3 regions of the Luteimonas sp. Soil_C_5 genome follow, and region 1 is predicted to be linked to each of the others. Evidence: predicted binding sites of a transcription regulator. Region 1 holds the regulator's gene; each other region holds the start of a gene.
What was found. The regulator HrcA, encoded in region 1, represses chaperone genes, less so after heat shock. The targets are predictions, from matches to a motif close to TTNGCACTCNNNNNNNNNGAGTGCNAA.
Positions count from the first base shown of each region.

Region 2: the regulator HrcA is predicted to act here: its motif matches at 5,568-5,594, upstream of groES (co-chaperone GroES).
Region 3: the regulator HrcA is predicted to act here: its motif matches at 1,478-1,504, upstream of rpoH (RNA polymerase sigma factor RpoH).

Region 1 is NZ_JBDGKA010000001.1:645,374-652,543, forward strand. It holds gene dnaJ (molecular chaperone DnaJ) at 1-201, opposite strand, end outside; gene dnaK (molecular chaperone DnaK) at 323-2,248, opposite strand; gene grpE (nucleotide exchange factor GrpE) at 2,359-2,901, opposite strand; gene hrcA (heat-inducible transcriptional repressor HrcA) at 2,943-3,995, opposite strand; gene recN (DNA repair protein RecN) at 4,142-5,809, shown strand; gene AC3A5K_RS03175 (GFA family protein) at 5,814-6,209, shown strand; gene fur (ferric iron uptake transcriptional regulator) at 6,246-6,650, opposite strand; gene AC3A5K_RS03185 (outer membrane protein assembly factor BamE) at 6,779-7,168, shown strand; gene AC3A5K_RS03190 (RnfH family protein) at 7,170-7,170, opposite strand, start outside.
Region 2 is NZ_JBDGKA010000002.1:665,680-672,849, forward strand. It holds gene AC3A5K_RS07440 (DUF6445 family protein) at 1-371, opposite strand, end outside; gene AC3A5K_RS07445 (hypothetical protein) at 415-2,613, opposite strand; gene AC3A5K_RS07450 (hypothetical protein) at 2,977-3,267, opposite strand; gene groL (chaperonin GroEL) at 3,440-5,080, opposite strand; gene groES (co-chaperone GroES) at 5,218-5,508, opposite strand; gene AC3A5K_RS07465 (acyloxyacyl hydrolase) at 5,786-6,271, opposite strand; gene AC3A5K_RS07470 (protein-disulfide reductase DsbD family protein) at 6,708-7,170, shown strand, end outside.
Region 3 is NZ_JBDGKA010000002.1:653,135-660,304, forward strand. It holds gene AC3A5K_RS07390 (helix-turn-helix domain-containing protein) at 1-426, opposite strand, end outside; gene rpoH (RNA polymerase sigma factor RpoH) at 589-1,467, opposite strand; gene glnE (bifunctional [glutamate--ammonia ligase]-adenylyl-L-tyrosine phosphorylase/[glutamate--ammonia-ligase] adenylyltransferase) at 1,687-4,461, opposite strand; gene AC3A5K_RS07405 (phytoene desaturase family protein) at 4,705-6,336, opposite strand; gene AC3A5K_RS07410 (UDP-N-acetylglucosamine--N-acetylmuramyl-(pentapeptide) pyrophosphoryl-undecaprenol N-acetylglucosamine transferase) at 6,333-7,170, opposite strand, start outside.

The DNA of each region.
Region 1 (7,170 bases):
GTCGTACATGCGGCGCTTGCCGCCGTCCGACAGCACCTCGTAGGCCTCCTTGCACTCCTTGAAGGCGGCTTCCGCCTCGGCATCGCCCGGATTGCGGTCCGGGTGATGCTTCATCGCGCAGCGCCGGTAGGCCTTCTTCAGCTCCTCTTCGGTGGCGGTGCGTTGCACGCCGAGGACTTCGTAGTAATCGCGTTTGCTCATACGGCAGTCATTCGTAATTCGTGATTGGTGATTCGGAACAGCACGTCGAGTCCGGGACTACGGATGGAAGAAGCGGAGCCAGGGCGCCGCTTCTTCCGATCACGCATCACGAATCCACCAATTACGGCTTCCTCTCGTCGTCCTTGACCTCGGTGAACTCGGCGTCCACCACGTCATCGGACTTCGGCGCTTCGCCCTGGCCGCCGGCATCGCCTGCGCCCGGACCACCGGCCGCGGAGGCCGCCGCGAACAGCTGCTGCGCCGCTTCCTCGAGCTTCTTCGACTTGGCTTCGATCTGCGCCTTGTCGTCGCCCTTCATTGCGGTCTCGACATCGGCGATCGCGGATTCGGCATTGCCGATCACGTCGCCCGGCAGCTTGTCGCCGTTGTCCTTGATCGCGCTGCGGGTGCTGTGCACCAGCGCATCGGCCTGGTTGCGGGCCGCGACGAGTTCCTGGAACTTCTTGTCCTCTTCGCGGTGCGCCTCGGCGTCGGCCACCATCTGCTGGATCTCTTCGTCCGACAGGCCCGAACCGGCCTTGATCTCGACCTTCTGTTCCTTGTTGGTCTTCTTGTCCTTGGCCGACACATGCAGGATGCCGTTGGCGTCGATGTCGAACGACACCTCGACCTGCGGCATGCCACGCGGCGCCGAATCGATCCCGGTCAGGTCGAAGCGGGCCAGCGACTTGTTGAAGCGGGCCTGCTCGCGCTCACCCTGCAGCACGTGCACGGTCACGGCGGACTGGTTGTCCTCGGCGGTCGAGAAGGTCTGAGAGGCCTTGGTCGGGATCGTCGTGTTCTTTTCGATAATCTTGGTGAACACGCCGCCCAGGGTCTCGATGCCGAGGCTCAGCGGGGTCACGTCGAGCAGCAGCACGTCCTTGACGTCACCAGCCAGCACGCCGCCCTGCACGCCCGCGCCGATCGCGACGGCCTCGTCGGGGTTCACGTCCTTGCGCGGTTCCTTGCCGAAGAACTCGGCAACCGCCGCCTGCACCTTGGGCATGCGGGTCTGGCCACCGACGAGGATCACCTCGTTGATGTCCGACGCGCGCAGGCCGGCGTCGTTGAGCGCGGTGCGGCACGGCTCGATCGTCTTGCGCACGAGTTCCTCGACCAGCGACTCGAGCTTGGCGCGGGTCAGCTTGATGTTGAGGTGCTTAGGGCCCGACGCATCGGCGGTGACGTACGGCAGGTTCACTTCGGTCTGCTGCGAGGACGACAGCTCGATCTTCGCGCGCTCGGCCGCGTCCTTCAGACGCTGCAGCGCCAGCGGATCCTTGCGCAGGTCGATGCCCTGGTCCTTGTTGAACTCTTCGACGAGGTAATCGATGACGCGGGCGTCGAAGTCTTCGCCGCCGAGGAAGGTGTCGCCGTTGGTGGCCAGCACTTCGAACTGCTTCTCGCCATCGACTTCCGCGATCTCGATGATCGACACGTCGAAGGTGCCGCCGCCGAGGTCGTACACGGCGATCTTGCGGTCGCCGCCGGACTTGTCGAGGCCGTAGGCCAGCGCGGCCGCGGTCGGCTCGTTGATGATGCGCTTGACGTCGAGACCGGCGATGCGGCCGGCGTCCTTGGTCGCCTGGCGCTGGCTGTCGTTGAAGTACGCCGGCACCGTGATCACGGCTTCGGTGACCTTCTCGCCCAGGTAGTCCTCGGCGGTCTTCTTCATCTTCTCGAGAATGCGCGCGGAGACTTCCTGCGCGGACAGGCGCTTGCCGTCACTGGTCGACACCCAGGCGTCGCCGTTGTCGTGCTCGAGGATCGAATACGGGACCAGACCGATGTCCTTCTGGACCTCGGCATCCTTGAACTTGCGGCCGATCAGGCGCTTCACCGCGAAGAACGTGTTGTGCGGGTTGGTGACGGCCTGACGCTTGGCCGATGCGCCGACCAGCACTTCGCCGTCCTTGGTGTACGCGACGACCGACGGCGTGGTGCGGTCGCCTTCGCTGTTCTCGATGACCTTGGCCTTGCCGCCGTCCATGATCGCCACACACGAGTTCGTCGTGCCGAGATCGATGCCGATGATCTTTGCCATTGCAGTGCTTCCTCTAGGAGATGTTGTGCCGGGACGGCGAGGCCGTCGATGCGGGGTATCTGGGGGCCGCAGCGGGCGCGTTCAAGCGCCGCCGGGCCGGAACACGCGGGTCAGTCGGCCTTGGCCACCACCACCATCGCGGGGCGCAGCAGGCGGTCGTTGAGCAGGTAGCCCTTCTGGAAGACCTGGGCCACGGCGCCCGCGGGCACGCCCGGCGCGTCGATGATGCTCATCGCCTGGTGCTGCTCGGGATTGAAAGCATCGCCCGGCGCGGGCGCCAGGGTGGACAGGCCGCTGGCCTCGGTGGCGCGGGTGAGTTCGCGCAGCGTCAGTTCCACACCGGCGCGCAGCGGGTCCGCTTCGGAGGCGTTGGCCAGGCCGGCCTCGAGCGCATCGAACACCGGCACCAGCGCCGACAGCAGGCGCTCGTTGGCGAAGCGGCGGGCGCTGTCGATCTCGCGGGCGAGACGCTTGCGCTGGTTCTCGAGATCGGCGCGCTCGAGCAGGCTCTGCGCGCGGACCTGCTCGACTTCCGCCTTCAGCAGTTCAACCTGCTCGGCGAGCTGCGCGTCCACACCGTCGATCGACGCCTCGTGGCCGTCGTGCGCGTGGCTGGACTCGGGGTGCTGGGGATCGTGCTGTTCGTGGGTCATATCGGGTTCCGGGGCGGGCGTCTGGCCGCCGACCCGATCCCCTATGGGGTCGCCGGATCCGGATTCAAGGCAGCGCCGAGCAGTCCGGCCGTCGCCTGGACCACCGGAATGATCCGTTCGTAGGCCATCCGGGTGGGCCCGATGACGCCGATCACGCCGAGCGTGCGGCCGCCCGCGGCGTACGGCGCGGTGACCAGGGACATGCCCTCGAGCGGCGCCAGGCCGGTTTCCTCGCCGATGAAGATGCGTACACCCGGCGCGTGAATCGTGCGTTCGAGCAGCTGCAGGATCTCGCGCTTGCGGGCGAAGGCCTCGAACAGCTCGCGCAGGCGGTCGAGGTCCGACAGGTCCTGCACGCCGATCAGCCGGCTCTGGCCCGCCAGCACCATGTCCTCGTCGCCGGGGACCAGGGCCTGTTCGGCCAGCTCGACGGTCTGCGACAGCAGGGCTTCCATCTCGTCGCGCGCGTTGCGCAGGTCGTCGAGCAGCGCAGCGCGGATGTCGGCCAGCGGCCGGCCGGCGCAGTGCTGATTGAGGTAATTGGCGACCCGCTCCAGCTCCTTGGCTTCGAAGCTGCGCCGGGTGTGGAAGATGCGGTTCTGCACCTCGTGATCGGCGAACACGATGATTGCCATCACCCGCTGGCCGTCCAACGGCACGAAATCGATATGCCGGAACGCCAGCTGCTCGCGCCGCGGCACCGAGACCACGCCGACGAAGTGGGTCATCGCCGAGACCAGCTCGGAGGCACTGCCGAGCAGCGACTGCTGCCCGCCGCCCGCACTGAGTTCGCCGCGCAGATGGATCAGCTCCTGCTCCTTCAACGGCTTGATCTGCAGCAGCGAGTCGACGAAGACCCGGTACCCCTGGGTGGTCGGCACCCGCCCGGCGGAGGTATGCGGTGATGCCAGCAGGCCCGCCTCTTCCAGATCGGACAGGATGTTGCGGATCGTCGCCGGGCTCACGTCCAGCCCCGAATGCCGCGCCAGCGTCTGCGAACCGACCGGTCCGCCATCGCGGATATGGCGCGCGATCAGCGTGCGCAGCAGCTGGCGGGCACGCGGATCGAGCGGATGGTCGGCTGGGGACGGCATGGGGGCGGTATACGGTGCACCTACCTGCGATGCAAGCGCCGCATTCTCCTGCCGTGAGACGAAGACGCGATATCTAGCGCAGCCTCGAACGCATATCCGCACACCGATCTACTCGCCCACGCCGCGCCAAGGCACAATCCGCACCCATGCTGACCCACCTCGCCATCCGCAATTTCGCCGTCGCCAGCCAGTCGGACCTCGAGTTCGGCGCAGGCCTGACCGTCATCTCCGGCGAGACCGGCGCCGGCAAGTCCTTGCTGGTCGACGCGCTCGGCTTCCTGTCGGGGCAACGCGCCGACAGTGGCATCGTGCGCCATGGCGCCGAACGCGCCGAACTGCATGCCGAGTTCGCGCTCGACGATGCCGCGCCCGCGCTGCGCTGGCTGCGCGAACACGAACTCGATGACGGCGACACCTGCCAGCTGCGCCGCACCTTGCGCGCCGATGGCGGCTCGCGTGCCTGGATCAATGGCCGGCCGGCGACGATCACCCAGCTCGGCGAACTGGCCGGGCACCTGGTCGAGATCCACGGCCAGCACGAACACCAGGCCCTCCTCGCCCGCGGCAGCCAGCTCGCGCTGCTCGATGCGCAGGCCGGCAACGGCGCCCTGCTTGCCGAGGTGCGTACGACCGCACAGGCCTGGCGCGCGCTGCACGATGAGCGCGATGCGCTGGTCGGCATCGGCGATGTCGCCGAGCGTCGCGACTGGCTGCGTCATCAGCTCGACGAACTCGAAGGCGAATCGCTGGCCGCCGACGCGGTGGCCGATCTGTTCGCCAGCCACCGCCGGCAGGCGAACGCCGCCGGCCTGATCCAGACCTGCGATACGGCGCTCGAGCGCATGCGCGGCGACGACGATCTCGGCCTGCCGCAGGCCCTGCAGACGCTGCGCCACGATCTGGCGCGGATGCGCGCGCACGAGCCGCGATTGGGCGACGTCGACGCGATGCTCGATGCCGCGGCGATCCAGCTCGACGAGGCGACGCTGCTGCTGGGCCAGGTGCGCGACGATCTCGACATCGATCCCGCACAGCTGGAGACGCTGGAACAGCGCCTCGGCCAGCTGCACGAACTTGCGCGCAAGCACCGCGTGACGCCTGAAGAACTCATCGACGTGCAGACGCGCCTCGCGGGCGAACTCGAACAGCTCGATGGCGCTGGCGAACGCCTGAAGCAGCTTGATGGCGAAATCGAAGCTGCGATGGGGCGCTGGCGCACCGCCGCGGATCGTCTTGGTGCGGCGCGCCGCAAGGCTGCCAAGGCGCTGTCGAGCGCGACCACCGCGCTGATCCATGAACTGGGGATGGGCGGCGGGGTGTTCGAAGTCGCGATTGAACCCGTCGAGACCACTCGACCCGATCCGCAGGGCGCCGAGCGCGTGGAATTCATGGTGTCGGCCAATGCCGGCCAGCCGCCGCGTGCGCTGCGAAAGGTCGCGTCGGGCGGCGAACTGTCGCGCATCTCGCTGGCGATCGAAGTCGCCGCGCTCGGCCACGACGCGGTGCCGACGATGGTCTTCGACGAAGTCGATTCCGGCATCGGCGGCGCGGTTGCCGACATCGTCGGCCGCAAGCTGCGCGCGCTCGGCGAGAGCCGTCAGGTGCTGTGCGTGACCCATCTGCCGCAGGTGGCGTCGAAGGGCCACACGCATTACCGCGTGCACAAGTCCAGCGCCGAGGGTGCGACCGAAAGCCGGGTCAGTCTGCTCGACACCGGCGAGCGCACCGAGGAACTCGCACGCATGCTCGGCGGCGTGGACGTCAGCAAAGAAGCGCGCGCCGCGGCCCGCAAGCTGCTGCAGGGCATGGTCTGACGGAATGGACCGCCGCACGGCCAGCTGCGCCTGCGGTCAATTGCGCATCGACGTGTCCGGCGTGCCGGTGCGCGTGTCCGTCTGCCATTGCCTGGACTGCCAGCGCCGCAGCGGCAGTGCGTTCGGCGTGCAGGCGCGGTTTCCGGCTTCGGCCACGCACGTGCACGGCACGCACAGCGAATACGTGCGCATCGGCGACAGCGGAGGTCGCATGTGCGCGTCGTTCTGTCCGCAGTGCGGATCGACGGTCTTCTATGTCGTGGACGCGATGCCCGACCTGATCGCGATTCCGGTCGGCGCATTCGCCGACCCCGGATTTCCCGCGCCGGCAGTCTCGTATTACGAAGAACGCATGCACGCCTGGCTGACGCTCGACGGCGACATGCGGCACGAACACTGACCGCCGCGCGCAGCGCGGCAGCCGGTCCGGAAAACGTCAGCGCTTCTTGCGGACGTACAGCACCAGCGAATGCTCTTCGAGAATGTAGCCGTACTGCTCGGCGATCTGCCGCTGCAGGGCCTCGATCTCTTCGCTCTCGAACTCGATGATCTTGCCGGTATCGACATCGACCATGTGGTCGTGATGACCACCGCGGTCGAGCTCGTACACCGCGTGACCGCCTTCGAAATTGTGCTTGAGCACGAGGCCCGCAGCTTCGAACTGGGTGAGCACGCGATACACCGTCGCCAGACCGATCTCGTCGCCCTGGTCCAGCAGCTGCCGGTAGATGTCTTCGGCGGTGAGGTGCTGGCGCGGGGTGCGCTGCTCCAGCAACGCGAGAATCCGCATCCGCGGATGGGTGACTTTCAGGCCGGCTTTGCGCAGGTCGAGTGTTTCCATCGGGTGTCTCCAGGTCCGGGCCGGCATTCACTGGCGGTTTAGCGCCAGCGTGTCCGGGCGCGGTCGCGGCAGGCGTCAGAGTGTATCATCGGCCCGGTCCCACAGCCCCTCGCCGAGCGCACGTCTCCATGCAGAAATTCCTTCTCGTTCCGGTCATCGCCCTGGCCACCAGTGGATGCGGCCTGCTGTACAAGCAGCCGATCTATCAGGGCAATCTGATCGAGCAGTCCGCCGCGGAACAGCTGCAGGTGGGCATGGGCAAGCCGCAGGTCGAAGCGCTGCTGGGCACGCCGGCCATCGCCGATCCGTTCCACCACCAGCGCTGGGATTACACCGCCAGCGAGCGCGTGGGTCGCAGCGGCCGGACCGACATCAAGAACTTCACCGTGTTCTTCGAGAACGACCAGGTGGTGCGCTGGGAAGGCGACTATTTCCCGAACCGCGACCAGTCGCTGGCCGAGGAAATGCGCAAGTTCGGCAACCTGCCGAGGGAACGCGGCAACAACCGCCGTCGCTGAGT
Region 2 (7,170 bases), on a different contig from region 1:
GCGTGGTCGGTCCCGGTCGGCAGGTGCCGGAAAAACTCGGTGCCGCCGTGACAATGCTCGGGCAGGCTGAGATAGAGGATGCCGGACCAGTACACCGGCCCATCGATGTGGACCCGTCCCTCGCCCACATCACCGCTCTTCGAGATTCTGAACTTCCCATGCGACTGCAGCGGTTCGACGGGTCGCAGCGGTTCACCCACGCGCTGCGAAATCACCTGCGCAAGGCCGGGAATCTGGATGCGCTCCAGCGAATTCCGCCCCGGAAACGCGCCCTGCAGGTCGGGATACGTCAACCCGAGCGCGGCCTGCCGCAGCGAAAGCGCGTCGGCCTGGGCGAGAAAGTCGTCGATGACGATCAATGAGGTTTGCATCCGCCCAGTCTATCGTGCGTGCGGCGGACCTCCGTGGCGCGCGTTACTCGTCGGGCAGCAGCGCCGGACGTCCTTCGTACCAGTCGCGTGCGCCGGCGATGTGCAGGGTGCGGTCGCCGCCCTGCAGTTCGACGCCCATGCCGAGCACACCCCAGCGCGCGTAGAGATCGCCATTGGGCGTGCCGTCCGCGATGCGCAGTCGCGCGCGCATGTCGATGCGGTCGTTGTGCGCCTCGACGTTGTCGAACACGACCTCGTGCTCGCGCATGCGCAGATTGCCGGTCGCATGCGCTTCGCCCGAATCGATCAGGCGCCCGATCCAGCGCGGGAACGCACTCTGCTCGGCGAACAGGCCGAGCAGCACGCTGACATCGCGCATGTCGACGCGGCCGCGGCCGGTCACTTCGAACGGTTCGGCCCAGGCCAGCGTGCCGTCCTCCAGTGCCAGCCTCGCCCACCACGGCGTATCGCCATCGCGCGCGTCGCCCAGGCGCACGCCGTCCAGCTGCACCTGCAGCGCGTCGAGGGTGTAATGCCGGCCCACGCGCTCCATCCGCGACAGACGACTGTCGAGGACCACTTCGCCCGACAGCTGCGACGGACCGAGCGCCAGGCGCACGCCTTGTCCGCGCACCTGCATGCGGCCTTGGATCATTTCGCCCGCATTGTCGAGGCGCAGATCGCCACTGGCGACGCCGCGACCGCCGAGCAGGCGTGCACTGTCGCCGGGCAGATAGCGGTTGTAGGTGCGCAAGTCCGGCACTTCGGCATCGTCGAAGCGCAGGCGCGCGTCGAGCCGCTCGTGGAATTCGGCGAGCCGGCCGGTCGAGGCCAGGTCGAGGCGGAAGTCGCGTCCGCGCAGATCGATCTGGTCGGGAGCGGTTTCGGGCGCCAGCACGAACCGGTCCATGACGATGTCGATACGCGTGCGCTGGTCGTCGACATCCTCGTCCCCGCCCTCGACGCGCAGCCGCGCATGCGCCTGGCCCTGGAACAGATTGTCGAGCACGCGCGCCTGCAACCGCGTATCGCGCAGGTCGATGCGGCTGCCGGACACCAGCTCGCCCTCGCGCAGCCTCACGTCGGCGTCGAGGTCAGCCCGGCCGTCGAACGACAGCCAGTCGACGTCCTTGAGGATCACGTCGATCCAGCGCAGCGGCACCGCCGGCCACAGCGCCTCGACCTGGCCCGAAACCGCGCGTACGGGGCGCAGCCAGTCGTCGGGGCCCAACCGCCGGTCTTCGACCTGGAGATCGGCCTTGAGCCGCGGCGGACGCCCCTCGCCATCCGGCACGCGCGCGGCCACGAGAATGCGGTCGTCGTCCGTCCGCAGCGCGACGCCCAGCGGATGCCGCACGTCGGTGCCCTCCGCGGTGCGCGAGAACACCGGCGCCGACCAGTCCAGCCGGCTCCCCGGCATCAGCACGCCACGCGTCAGGGTCAGATCGGCGCGCAGGTGGCCGGCGGCACCGGCGGTACCGATCGGCAGCGCATCGTTGTCGCGCGCCACGAGGTCGACACCCGGCGCGGGTCCGTCGACGCGCATGCGCGCATCGAGCAGCACCAGCTTCTCCTCGCCCTGCGCCTGCTCGCGCACGTGCGCGGGAATTTCGAGTTCGAAATCCAGCGCGCCTTCGCGCAGCAGCACGACATCGGCGACGGACAGCGTCGCGTCCGGCATGGTCAGCGTGGAGCGGCCGACCTCCATGGGCCCGCCCTGCAGCACCTTCTCGAACGCGAATCTCGCCTCGCCATGGCCGGTCACGCGGGCCTCGAAGAAATCCAGGCGCAGTAGGCTGGGCGTGGTAATCGCATCGAAGCGGAACGTCCACGGCGCGCGGCCCGGGCGTTTGGTCGAAGGCAGGTCGACCTCGCTGCGTGACACGTGCACCGACACATCCTGCGCACGGATCCGACCGAACGCGACCTCACGCCAGAGCAGCGGCAGGATCTTGATGCGGCCGTTCGCCGAGGGACTGGCGATCGTCCAGCGCGTCGTCCGCGCATGCCCGCCCATGACGATCCCACGCGCATGGATATGCCCCGGATACAGGCTCATCGCCCAGTCCCACCGCGCGTGATAGCGCTCGGGCTTATTGTTGATGACGCCGTCGCCCCAGGCACTGTTGAGGAAGACGTTCGCGCCGATCAGGTACAGCGCGTACAGGACGGCCACCACGATGCCCGCAATGCGCAGGCCGCGGCGATGGGTGCGCAACCTGGCGATGAGGGCAAGACGCATCCGTGCAGCTTGGACGATCCGCAGTGAGGATCGTCTCTACGCGTTGACGGCCTCAGCCATGGGTGAAGCAGAGCAGATACACGAAGCGGGCATCTTCTAGGCAGGTCAGAAGCTCTAGTCCGAGCCGTGCCACACCCAGGGACGCAGCAGCACCAGACGATTGAAGCGCATGGGCACGCGCGTCCGCATGCCCACCTCGATGTGTCGTTGCTGTCGCGGGCGATCAGTACGTCCTGCGCCGCCGCGTAGCTGGACAGCCCCATGGCCCGCAATTCGATATCGGTTGAGCGGCGCACGATCGGTGCCGGTCGGCAGATGACCACCGAACTCGGTCCCGCCCTGGCGGTCCCGCGGCGGGCTGAACTAGAGCGAGCCCGACCATTCGACGGGACTGTCGATGTGCACGCGCCCCTGGCTCCGCGTCACCGGCACGGACGATGGGGACTTCGCATGGGCGTTGATCGGCCGCAGCGGCCCACCGACCAGCTGCGACACGACAGGCACGAGTGCCAGAACGTGGATGCATTCCAGCGAATTGCGGCCGGGCAATGCGCCTTGCAGGTCGGGATCGGTCAGGCCGAGACCGGGATCGCACAGGGAATCGGCATCCTGGGCCGAGAGGAAATTGTCGACCACGATCAGGGAGGCAGGCACCGGCGGCACGCCCCGGTGTCTCGAACGGCACGCCTCACGCCACATCGCGGCGTGCCGCTGGATGGCGCATATGCGCACCGGGTGATGCACCTAGCTGTCGGGGCGAAGCCAAAGAAAAACCCCGCCTCGCGGCGGGGTTCCTCGTGTCACGGTGCAACCGGGTGGGGCTGGATCAGAAATCCATACCGCCCATGCCACCCATGCCGCCGCCGCCCGGCATCGCCGGCTCTTCCTTCTTCGGCAGCTCGGCGACCATCGCTTCGGTCGTGATCATCAGACCGGCGATCGAGGCCGCGTTCTGCAGGGCCGAACGGGTGACCTTGGTCGGGTCCAGGATGCCGAACGCGATCATGTCGCCGTATTCGCCGGTCGCGGCGTTGTAGCCGTAGTTGCCGGTGCCGTCCTTGACCGCGTTGAGCACGACGCTCGGCTCTTCACCGCAGTTGGTGACGATCTCGCGCAGCGGCGCTTCCATCGCGCGCAGGGCGATGATGATGCCGTGGTTCTGGTCTTCGTTCGCGCCCTTGAGCTGACCGATCGCCTGCAGCGCGCGCACCAGCGCCACGCCACCACCGGGGACCACGCCTTCTTCGACCGCTGCGCGCGTGGCGTGCAGGGCGTCTTCGACGCGGGCCTTCTTTTCCTTCATCTCGATCTCGGTCGATGCGCCGACCTTGATCACCGCAACGCCGCCGGCCAGCTTGGCCACGCGCTCCTGCAGCTTCTCGCGGTCGTAGTCCGAAGAAGTCTCTTCGATCTGCGCCTTGATCTGCTTGATGCGCGCTTCGATGCCACCGGTCTCGCCGGCGCCGTCGATGATCGTGGTGTTCTCCTTCGAGACCTGCACCTTCTTGGCGCGGCCCAGATCGGTGATCGTCGCCTTCTCGAGCGACAGACCCACTTCCTCGGAAATCACGGTGCCGCCGGTCAGGGTGGCCATGTCTTCCAGCATCGCCTTGCGACGGTCGCCGAAGCCCGGTGCCTTGACGGCGCAGACCTTAACGATGCCGCGGATCGTGTTGACGACCAGGGTCGCCAGCGCTTCGCCTTCGACTTCCTCGGCGACGATCAGCAGCGGCTTGCCGGCCTTGGCCACGCCTTCCAGCACGGGCAGCAGGTCACGGACGTTCGAGATCTTCTTGTCGTACAGCAGGATGAAGGGGTCATCCAGTTCGGCCGACATCGACTGCTGGTTGTTGACGAAGTACGGCGACAGGTAGCCGCGGTCGAACTGCATGCCCTCGACGACGTCGAGTTCGTTGTCCAGGCCCGAGCCTTCTTCAACGGTGATCACGCCTTCCTTGCCGACCTTCTTCATCGCGTCGGCGATGATCGTGCCGATCGACTCGTCCGAGTTGGCGGAGATCGTGCCGACCTGGGCGATCGCCTTGTCGTCGGCCGTCGGCTTGGACAGGTTCTTCAGCTCGGCGACGGCGGCCTTGACGGCCTGGTCGATACCGCGCTTGAGGTCCATCGGGTTCATGCCGGCCGCAACGGCCTTGGAACCTTCGCGGATCAGGGCCTGCGCCAGCACGGTCGCGGTGGTGGTGCCGTCACCGGCGTTGTCGGAGGTCTTGGACGCGACTTCCTTGACCATCTGCGCGCCCATGTTCTCGAACTTGTCGGCCAGTTCGATCTCCTTCGCGACGGACACGCCGTCCTTGGTGATCGTCGGCGCGCCGAAGCTCTTCTCGAGCACGACGTTGCGGCCCTTCGGGCCCAGGGTCGCCTTGACGGCGTTGGCGAGAATGTTCACGCCGCGCACCATCTTGGAGCGCGCGTCTTCGCCGAAGCGGATTTCCTTAGCAGCCATTTGAATAACTCCGTGATTCGTAATTTGGTGATTCGTGATTGGAGAGAGCGCGAGGCGCGGCGACTCGGACAGGCGGGGATCGTCAGCGTTTGCTCTGACGAATCACCCATCACCAATCACGAATCACCGCGTCTCAATCAACCGACGATCGCGAGGATGTCGTCTTCTTTCACGATCTTGTATTCGATGCCGTCGGCCTTGTAGGCGCTGCCGGCGTACTGGCCGTAGATCACGATGTCGCCGACCTTGACCTTCGGCGCGCGGACGCTGCCGTTGTCCAGGGCCTTGCCTTCACCGACGGCGACGATCTCGCCCTTGGTCGGCTTTTCCTTGGCGTTGTCCGGGATCAGGATGCCGCCGGCGCTCTTTTCTTCGGCTTCGACGGGCTTGACCACGATGCGGTCGTACAACGGCTTCAGATTGCTCATTTCAACCCTCTCTAAGTGATTGATTATCAAGAAAACGGGCGCCGATTCTAGCACTCGGATTGGCACTCGGCCATGGAGACTGCCAGCATCGCGGACGCACGCACCCCGGAACGCCGGGGACGGGGCGTGATGTGGGCGCGGTGTCAGGGATTACAAGGGCCGCGTGCGAGAAAAAATCCGCAGGCGGCAAGCGATGGGCCTGGCAATGCGGGCAAGGCCCGCGGCGTGCTGCCACGCCGGACCGACCGGGCGGATGCCGCCATCCGGTCGACCGGACTCAGCGGAAGCGCCACACCGCGACGAGCATCGTCTCGCCGTCGTTGGGCTGCTTGATGCTGGCATTGGAGATGTGCCGGGCCAGCAGCGAGACGCGGTCCCAGCGCCAGCCCACCGTGCTGACGAACTGCGGGTTGCCCGACAGCGCGCTGGTGCGCCCGGCCTGCACGCCGACGCCGAAGCCGGCGACGAAACCATTGTCGCGCTCATAGCGGGCGCCGCCATGGAAGACGCCGGCGTCTTCGGACAGGTCGAACCGGGTGTTGTCGCGGCCGCGCACGTAGACCGCGCCCAGTTCCCAGCGCAGTACGCCGTTCTCGGTCCGGCGCCATTCCGGCAGCCAGGCCGCGGTGGCGACGAAGGTGGTCTCGTTCTCGCGCGTGGCGGACGCGCCCACGCCGATGTCGACGGGCGCGGACTGCGCCAGGACGGGCGGTGTCAGGGCGAGCGCCGCGACGAGGGCAAGCAGAGGAAACACTGGACGCATGGGATCGATTCCGGCGGAAGGGCACACGGGGGGCGGCGATAATATACCGGCCGGTTCATTAAATGCCCGTCCGATCCGCCACGTGGGCTGGATGCAGCGTTCCGCCGAGTGCTGCCGGCGCGCAGCCTGCACGCGCCACCGTGCACGAGTCGTGCAGATCGGTGCGTTGTGCGGCGTTGGGGAGTCGGGCGCCCAGAATCGCGTCGACGATCCGCGTGAGGGTCAGGCGCAACCGCGGCCATCCGACTTGCGCCTCGGATTACCCCTGCGTTACGACCGGCAGGTGTCGAACAGGCCACCACCAGGCGCCCCGCGGCAGCGCGCCCAATCAACCGACGCGTACGGGACGCAGTCCGACGCGCGCTACTCGCCGGCTCGCTTGGTGCGCTGAACCGCGGTTCGGACTCGATCCACGATGGCCTGCGATACTGGCCCGATGCATGCGTGTCCCGACCTGTCCGCGGCCAAACGCGGCCGACCCTCCCGCCGCCCCGTGTGGCTGGCGGCCCTCTTGCTGTGGGCGCTGGCCTGTCTGCCCGCGCAGGCACAGACGCTCGATTTCGATGATGTGCTGCCGGTGGACGAGGCCCTCGTGCTTTCGGCCCACGCCGTCGCACGCGACCGCATCGAGATCCGCTGGGAGATTGCCGAGGGCTACTACCTCTACCGGCACCGCACGGGCGCGCAGATCGAACACGGGTTCAAGACCAATCCGCTGCAGCTGCCCGCCGGCACGCCGTACAAGGACGAGTTCTTCGGCGACGTCGAAACCTACCGCGGCCGCCTTGTCGCCGTACTGACCGGCGCCGCGGCCGATGGCATCGATTCGGTCGCGTTGCAGGTGCGCTACCAGGGCTGCGCCGATGCCGGCATCTGCTATCCGCCGCAGACCCGCACCT
Region 3 (7,170 bases), on a different contig from region 1:
GGCCAGTGCATAGGCGAAGAGAACCGGATCGAACCAGCGTCGGGTGAACGCGATCATCGTCTCCGCCAGGCCGGGCGGCGCCAGCCGGGTCGCGGTCCAGAACCAGGCCAGCGCGACCACGAAACCCAGCATGTGCACGCCATCGCGCCAGGCAACGCGCTGCTCACCGACCAGCGTGCGCACATAGAGATAGAACAGGCTGGCATGGAGGAACGGGAAGAACGCGAACACGTGCCGGATCGCCCGCAGGCCGGGATCGACCTCGGCGAGCGACGCCGACTTCACTGCGAGATCGAGCGCGATCAGCAGCAGCCACACCGCGAGTACGCGATTCGCGTCCGCGTCGACCGGTCGCCGCCAGAGCGCAATCGACAGCAGCAGCGCCTGCACCGCGCCGCAGGCGTAAAGGATGATCCAGAGCGACATACGACGGAACAGGGAACCGGAACCCACGAAAGCCCAGCTTAGCGGCGCGGTTTCCGCGATCCCACTGTCATGCGTCACCCCGGAACCCGACCCGGCCGCGACGCGCCGACAACGAAAAGGCCCGGATCGCTCCGGGCCTCGTCAGTCACGCTGCGGCATGGATCAGGCCGCGAACAGCGCCTTCATCTTCTTCAGCGCATTGGCCTCGACCTGGCGGATGCGCTCGGCGGACACGCCGTACTCGTCAGCCAGTTCCTGCAGCGTCACCTTGTGCTCGTCGTCCAGCCAGCGGCGGCTGATGATGTCGCGAGAACGGGCATCCAGCGTCGCCATGCCTTCGCGCAGCAGGCCCAGCTTGCTGTCCTCGCTGTCGGTGCGCTCGTACAGCTGCGCCGGATCCTCGTCGCGGGCGACGAGGTAGGCGACCGGCGCGGGCGGCGCGCTGTCGTCATCCTCGCCAGCCGGCGCATCGAAGCCGATATCGCGGCCCGACAGGCGCGATTCCATTTCCAGCACTTCGCGCTCGGACACGTTGAGGTCCGCGGCCACGGCCTTGACCTCGGCGGCGTTCAACCAGCCCAGGCGGGTCTTGGACTTGCGCAGGTTGAAGAACAGCTTGCGCTGCGCCTTGGTCGTGGCGACCTTGACGATGCGCCAGTTCTTCAGGATGAACTCGTGCATCTCGGCACGGATCCAGTGCACGGCAAAGCTCACCAGGCGCACGCCGACCTCGGGGTCGAAACGCTTGACCGCCTTCATCAGGCCGATGTTGCCTTCCTGGATCAGATCGCCCAGCGGCAGGCCGTAGCCGTTGTAACCACGGGCGACATGCACGACGAAGCGCAGGTGCGAATGCACCAGCTCGCGCGCGGCGTCGAGATCGTCGTCGTCGCGATAGCGCTTGGCGAGCGCCTGCTCGTCTTCGACCGTCAGCACCGGGATCTGGTGCACGGCGCCGATGTAGGCGTCGAGCGAACCCAGCGGGCTGGGAATCGGCAGGCTGTTGGCAACCAGGGCGTGGGTCATCGTCTGCGTGCTCATGTAGGGGATGTTAGCAGTCGATGGATATGACTGCTAAGACGGGAAAGAGTTCCCGAACGTTCTGAATATAGAACAGACGTACAGGTTCCAGGCGAAGGCTGCGGGAATCGTTCATAAAACCTGCGCCCAAGGGCGGCGCGGTCGCCAGACCGCCGTCCGCCAATGGGACACGCACAGTGTGACCACCGGGCGACCAATCCCGGATGAAGATCGGCCTGTTCAGAGCCAGCGGGTCACGCGACGGATCGTTTCACGCGCAGCCTCCAACGCGTCCGAAGGCGGCGCGACGCGGGGGCGACGGTCGAGCATGCAGTCCAGGCCGATCGCCAGCAGCGCGGCATGGGCGGCTTCCAGCGCGATGCGGTCGCCCGCATCCAGCAGGTCGGCGGCCTCGACCGCGGCCAGCAGTTGCAGCGTCGATCGCGGCTCAAGCAGCGCCGGGTGCGCGTGGGCGGCCTGCAGCACCCGGCACTGCACCAGGAACTCCAGATCCACCAGGCCGCCATCGCCCTGCTTGAGGTCGAAGCGTGCCGCCGTGCTGCGGTCCAGTTCGCTGCGCATGCGGCTGCGCATCGCGGCCACGTCGTCGCGGACCGTCTCGGCATCGCGCGGCCGGGCCAAGGTGTCCCGGCGGACCGCCTCGAAGGATTCCACCATCGCATCGTCCCCGGCCACGACCCGCGCCCGCACGAGCGCCTGGTGTTCCCAGGTCCAGGCCCGCTCGCGCTGGTATTCGGCATAACTGGCCAGCGACGAGACCAGCAGCCCCTTGCCGCCATCGGGCCGCAGCCGGACATCGACGTCGTACAGGCGCCCGCCGCCGGTCACGGTGCCCAGCAAGGTGACGACCTTCTGCGCCAGACGCGTCGCCCAGCGTTGCGCTTCGAGCGGCCGCGCCCCGTCCGACTGCGCGTCTTCCGGTGCGTCGTAGAGGAACACCAGATCCAGATCCGACCCGAAGCCGAGCTCCTCGCCGCCCAGGCTGCCGTAGCCGATCACCGCGAACTGCGCATCGCGCACACGGCCGTGCGCGCGCTCCAGGTCGCGACGCGCCAGGGTCAGCACCACGTCGACCACCGCATCGGCCAGCCAGGCCAGCTGGCGTGTCGCGGCCTGCGCATCCAGCCGCCGGTCCAGCGTCGCCAGCGCGATCCGGAAACTCAGCTGCTGGCGCACCTCGTTGAGCGTGAACAGTGCGGATTCGAGATCCGGCTGCTTCAAGGTGCGCGCGCACTGGGCGACCAGCGCGTCGCGGCCCGGCAGCGGCCCTTCGACGCGGGAATCCAGCAGTTCGTCGAGCAGCAGCGGATGCGCCGCCAGACGTTCGGCCAGAAACGCGCTGCGCGTGACCAGGCCGACCAGCCGGGCCAGCGCGGCCGGCTGTTCGTCGAGCAGGGCCAGATAACTCGCGCGGCGCAGCAGATTGTGCAGCACCGCGAGCAGGCGGCGGATGGCCTGCAGGGGCCGGTCCGCCGGCGCGGAGGCCTGCAACAGCACCGGCATCAGCCGGTCGAGGCGCGCGCGTGCGCTGTCGGACAGGTCGCGCACACTGGGCGACCGCGCGAAGTCGCGCAGCGCGGCGTCCACGTTCGTCGCATCGTCGAAGCCCGCAGCCGCCAGCGTCGTCGCATCGCCGCCATCGGGCAGCGCGGCCCACCACGCGACGAGGTCGTTGTCGGCATCGGGTTCGCGTTGCTGGCTGCGCACCGCGAGCAGCGCATCGAACTCGTGCGCGACGTGGCCGCGCTGACGCCGGAGTTCCTGCTGCAGCGTCTCCCAGTCGGCGAAGCCCAGACCGGACGCGATCCGCAGCCGGTCCACCGGATCGGACGGCAGCACATGGGTCTGCGCATCGCGCAGCATCTGCAGCCGGTTTTCCACCCGGCGCAGGAACAGGTATGCCTCGCGCAATTGCGCCAGCGCCTCGTCCGAGACCTGACGCGCCGCATGCAGGGCCTCCAACGCCGGCAGCAAACGGCGCTCGCGCAGGCCGGGCTCACGCCCGCCGCGGATCAGCTGCAAGGCCTGGGCGAGGAATTCGACTTCGCGGATGCCGCCGTCGCCGCGCTTGACGTCGTCGGCCGACTCCTTGCGCGCGACCTCGGCGCTGATCATCGCCTTCATCGTGCGCAGGCCGTCGAGCGCGCCGAAATCCAGATAGCGGCGATAGACGAACGGCCGCAGCAGCGCCAGAAACCGTTCGCCCGCCTCCAGATCCCCGGCCACCGGCCGCGCCTTCTGCCACGCATAGCGTTCCCAGTCGCGGCCCTCGCGCTGGAAGTACTGCTCCATCGCCGCGAAGCTCAGCGCGATCCGGCCGGCATTGCCGAACGGCCGCAGGCGCAGGTCGACGCGATGGCAGAAACCGTCGGCCGTGGTCTCGTCGAGCAGGCGCGCGAGCTGCTGGCCGATGCGGGTGAAATAGGCCTCGGCCGCCAGCGGCCTCGCGCCTGCGCTTTCGCCACCCGATTCGAAGCCGTAGACGAGGTCGATGTCGGAACTGAAATTCAGTTCGCCGCCGCCCAGCTTGCCCAGCCCGAACACCACCAGACGCACGACCTGGCCATCTGCATCCAGCACCCGGCCGTGGCGCTGGGCGAATGCGTCTTCCAGCGCGTCGAGTCCGAGCTGCAGGCAGGTCTCGGCCAGCTGCGTGCTGCCGGCCAGGGTGTCGGCCACGGTGTCGAGGCCGAACACGTCGCGCCAGATCAGCCGCACCGATCCCGCGCGCCGGTAGCGCCGCAGCTGCACCGGCCAGTCGGACGGCGCCGCCGGATCGAGCCGTGGCGGCGCGGGCGGCGTGGCGCCGTCATCGCGCAGCAGGTCGGTGAGCAGGTCCGGCTGCTGCTGCAGGACATCGAAGGCGAAATCGCTGGCGATCGCGAGTTGGCGCAGTCGCGCCGATGCGTCTGCATCGTCGCGGACGGAGTGCGGCAGGCGGTCGAGCAGCCGGGCGAGGTGCGCGTCGAGCGCGTCGGAAGGCGTAGGACTCATCGCGGCGATGATGACATCCAGCTGCGAATACGTGCGGTACCGGCAGCGGCCTGGCGCCCCAAAGACGCGGATAGCAGGCAATAAAAAGCCCGCCACCGGTAAACCGGTTGCGGGCCTTGCTCCCTCCCCCACGTCGGGTGCAGGGCGATAGTGGAAGAGCCGTCGCCGATGTGCACGCTGCACTGCAAAACGATACCCGCGGGTACACAAACCGGACGCCGGCTGAACACGCCCGCTCCGCGGTCAGGGCTGCCGCGGGCGCAGGCCCCTGTCCCGCAGGATCTCGCGCGCGGCATTGCGGCCCGGCAGACCGGTCACGCCGCCCCCCGGATGTGTGCCCGAGCCGCACAGGTACAGCTGCTTCAGCGCGCCGCGGTAGTTGCCCTGCCCCAGCAGCGGCCGCGCACTGAACAGCTGGTCGGCGCCGAGGCTGCCATGAAAGATGTCGCCGCCGACGAGACCGAACCGGCGTTCCAGATCCAGCGGCGTCAGCGCCTCGAAACCGAGCACGCTGCGCGCGAAGTTCGGCGCATGCGCATCCACCGTGTCGATCATCAGCCGCGCCACCGTGTCGCGATGCGCATCCCAGCCGCCATCGGCGTCGTCGATCACCGGATTGACGTGCTGGCAGAACAGGCTGGCGACATGCTGGCCCGGCGGCGCGAGACTGTCGTCGAGCGTGGACGAGATCACCAGTTCGACGATCGGCGCGCGCGACCAGCCGGGGTTGTGTGCGCGCGATTTCGCGTCGAAATAGGCGCGCTCGAAATAGTCCAGCGACGGACCGATGAGAATGCCGCTCTGGTGATGCGGCTGCAGCGAAGTGCCCGGCGCGGCGGTGAAGTCCGGCAGTTCCGACAGCGCGACATTCATGCGGAACGTGCCGGAGCCGCAGCGGTAACGTCCGATGCGATCCGCGGTGTCGTCGTCGAGCGCGGCGCGCGGCACCAGTTGCTGGTACAGCAGTTTCGGATTGAGGTTGGAGACGATCGCGCCGGCGTGCAGCGTACGCCCGTCTTCCAGCAGCACGCCTACGGCGCGTCCGTCCTCGACCTGCACCTGCGCCACCGCCGCGTCGGTTTCGATCGCCACGCCGCGCGCGCGACATTCCGCCGCGATCGCCTCGCTGATCGCACCCATGCCGCCGATCGCGTGCCCCCATACCCCTGACTTGCCGTTGACCTCGCCGAACACGTGATGCAGCAGCACGTAGGCCGAGCCCGGCGTGTAGGGACTGGCGAAATTGCCGACCACCGAATCCCAGCCCAGCGCGGCCTTCAGCGGCGCGGACTCGAACCAGCTGTCGAGCAGCTCGCCGGCGGACTTGGTGAACAGGTCGAGCAGGTCGCGCCGGCCGCGCATGTCCAGCTGCTTGAGCTGCTTCGCGACCGCCCACGAATTCACCCAGTCGGCGAGCACGAAGCCCGCGCTGACGTTCGGCGGTGTGCGGGTCATCAGTGCACGCAGCACGGCGACGACGCGGTCGAGCATCGCGTAGTACAGCGGCAGCCGTTCGGCGTCGCGCGTCGACCAGCGTGCGACCTCGTCGGCGCCGTGCGCGCCGCCGAGCCGGAACGCGCGCCCGTCGGGCAACGGCAGGAAGTTGGCGTAGGGCCGTTCGACCACGCGCAGCCCGTGCTGCACGAGGCGCAGGTCGGCGATCACCTGCGGATTGAGCAGGCTGACCGTGTAGCTGGCGACCGAATTGCGGAATCCCGGATGGAAACTCTCGGTGACCGCGGCGCCGCCGATGATCGGGCGCCGCTCCAGCACGCGGACGTCGAGCCCCGCACCGGCGAGGTAGGCCGCGCACACCAGGCCGTTGTGGCCGCCGCCGACGACCAGCACATCGCAGTCGTCGCGGCGCGTGCTCATGCGTGCCGGCGCAGGGTGTCGACGACGCGATCGGCCAGCGTCGACGCGGCTTGCGGGCGACCGAGCGCCAAGGCCGCACGCGCCGCGTCGGGCAGCACCTGCGGCGAGGCGAACGCGTCCGTGAGCAGGCGCGTGAGATGCGCCGCGGTGAGCTCGGGTTCCGGCACGCACCAGCCCACGCCGGCCGCGGCCAGGGCCTCGGCATTGCGGCGTTGCTCGTCGCGCGAGCCGCCGTGCGGAATCGGCACGAACAGCGCCGGCCGCCCCATGGTCAGCAGGTCGGCGGCGGTGGTCGCGCCGGCGCGCGTGATCACCAGATGCGCATCGCGCAGGCGCGGGCCCATGTCGTCGAAGAACGGACGCACGGTCGCGTCGATTCCGGCGCCACGCAGCTGCGTTTCGATGGCCTCGGCGTCATCGCCCTTGTACTGCAGCGCAAGCTGCACGCGCCGGCGGATCGACTCCGGCAGCTGCAGCAGCGCCGGCGGCACGACCTGCCCGAACACGCGCGCGCTCTGGCTGCCGCCGACGACGAGCAGACGCAGCGGCACATCCGGGCCGAGCGCCGGATAGTCGCCGCGCGCCTCGAGGATCGCGCTGCGCACGGGATTGCCGGTGTCGAACACCCGCCCGGCCGCGACGCCGTCCAGACCGGCCGTCGCCGGAAACGAAGTCGCTACGCCATCGGCGAAACGCAGCAGTTTGCGGTTGGCCATGCTCAGGCGCGCGCCCTGCTCGTGCAGCAGCAGCGGCAGGCCGAGGCTCTTCGCGGCGAGTGCGGGCGCGAAGCTCGGATAGCCGCCGAAGCCGACCAGCAGGCGCACGTCGCGGCGA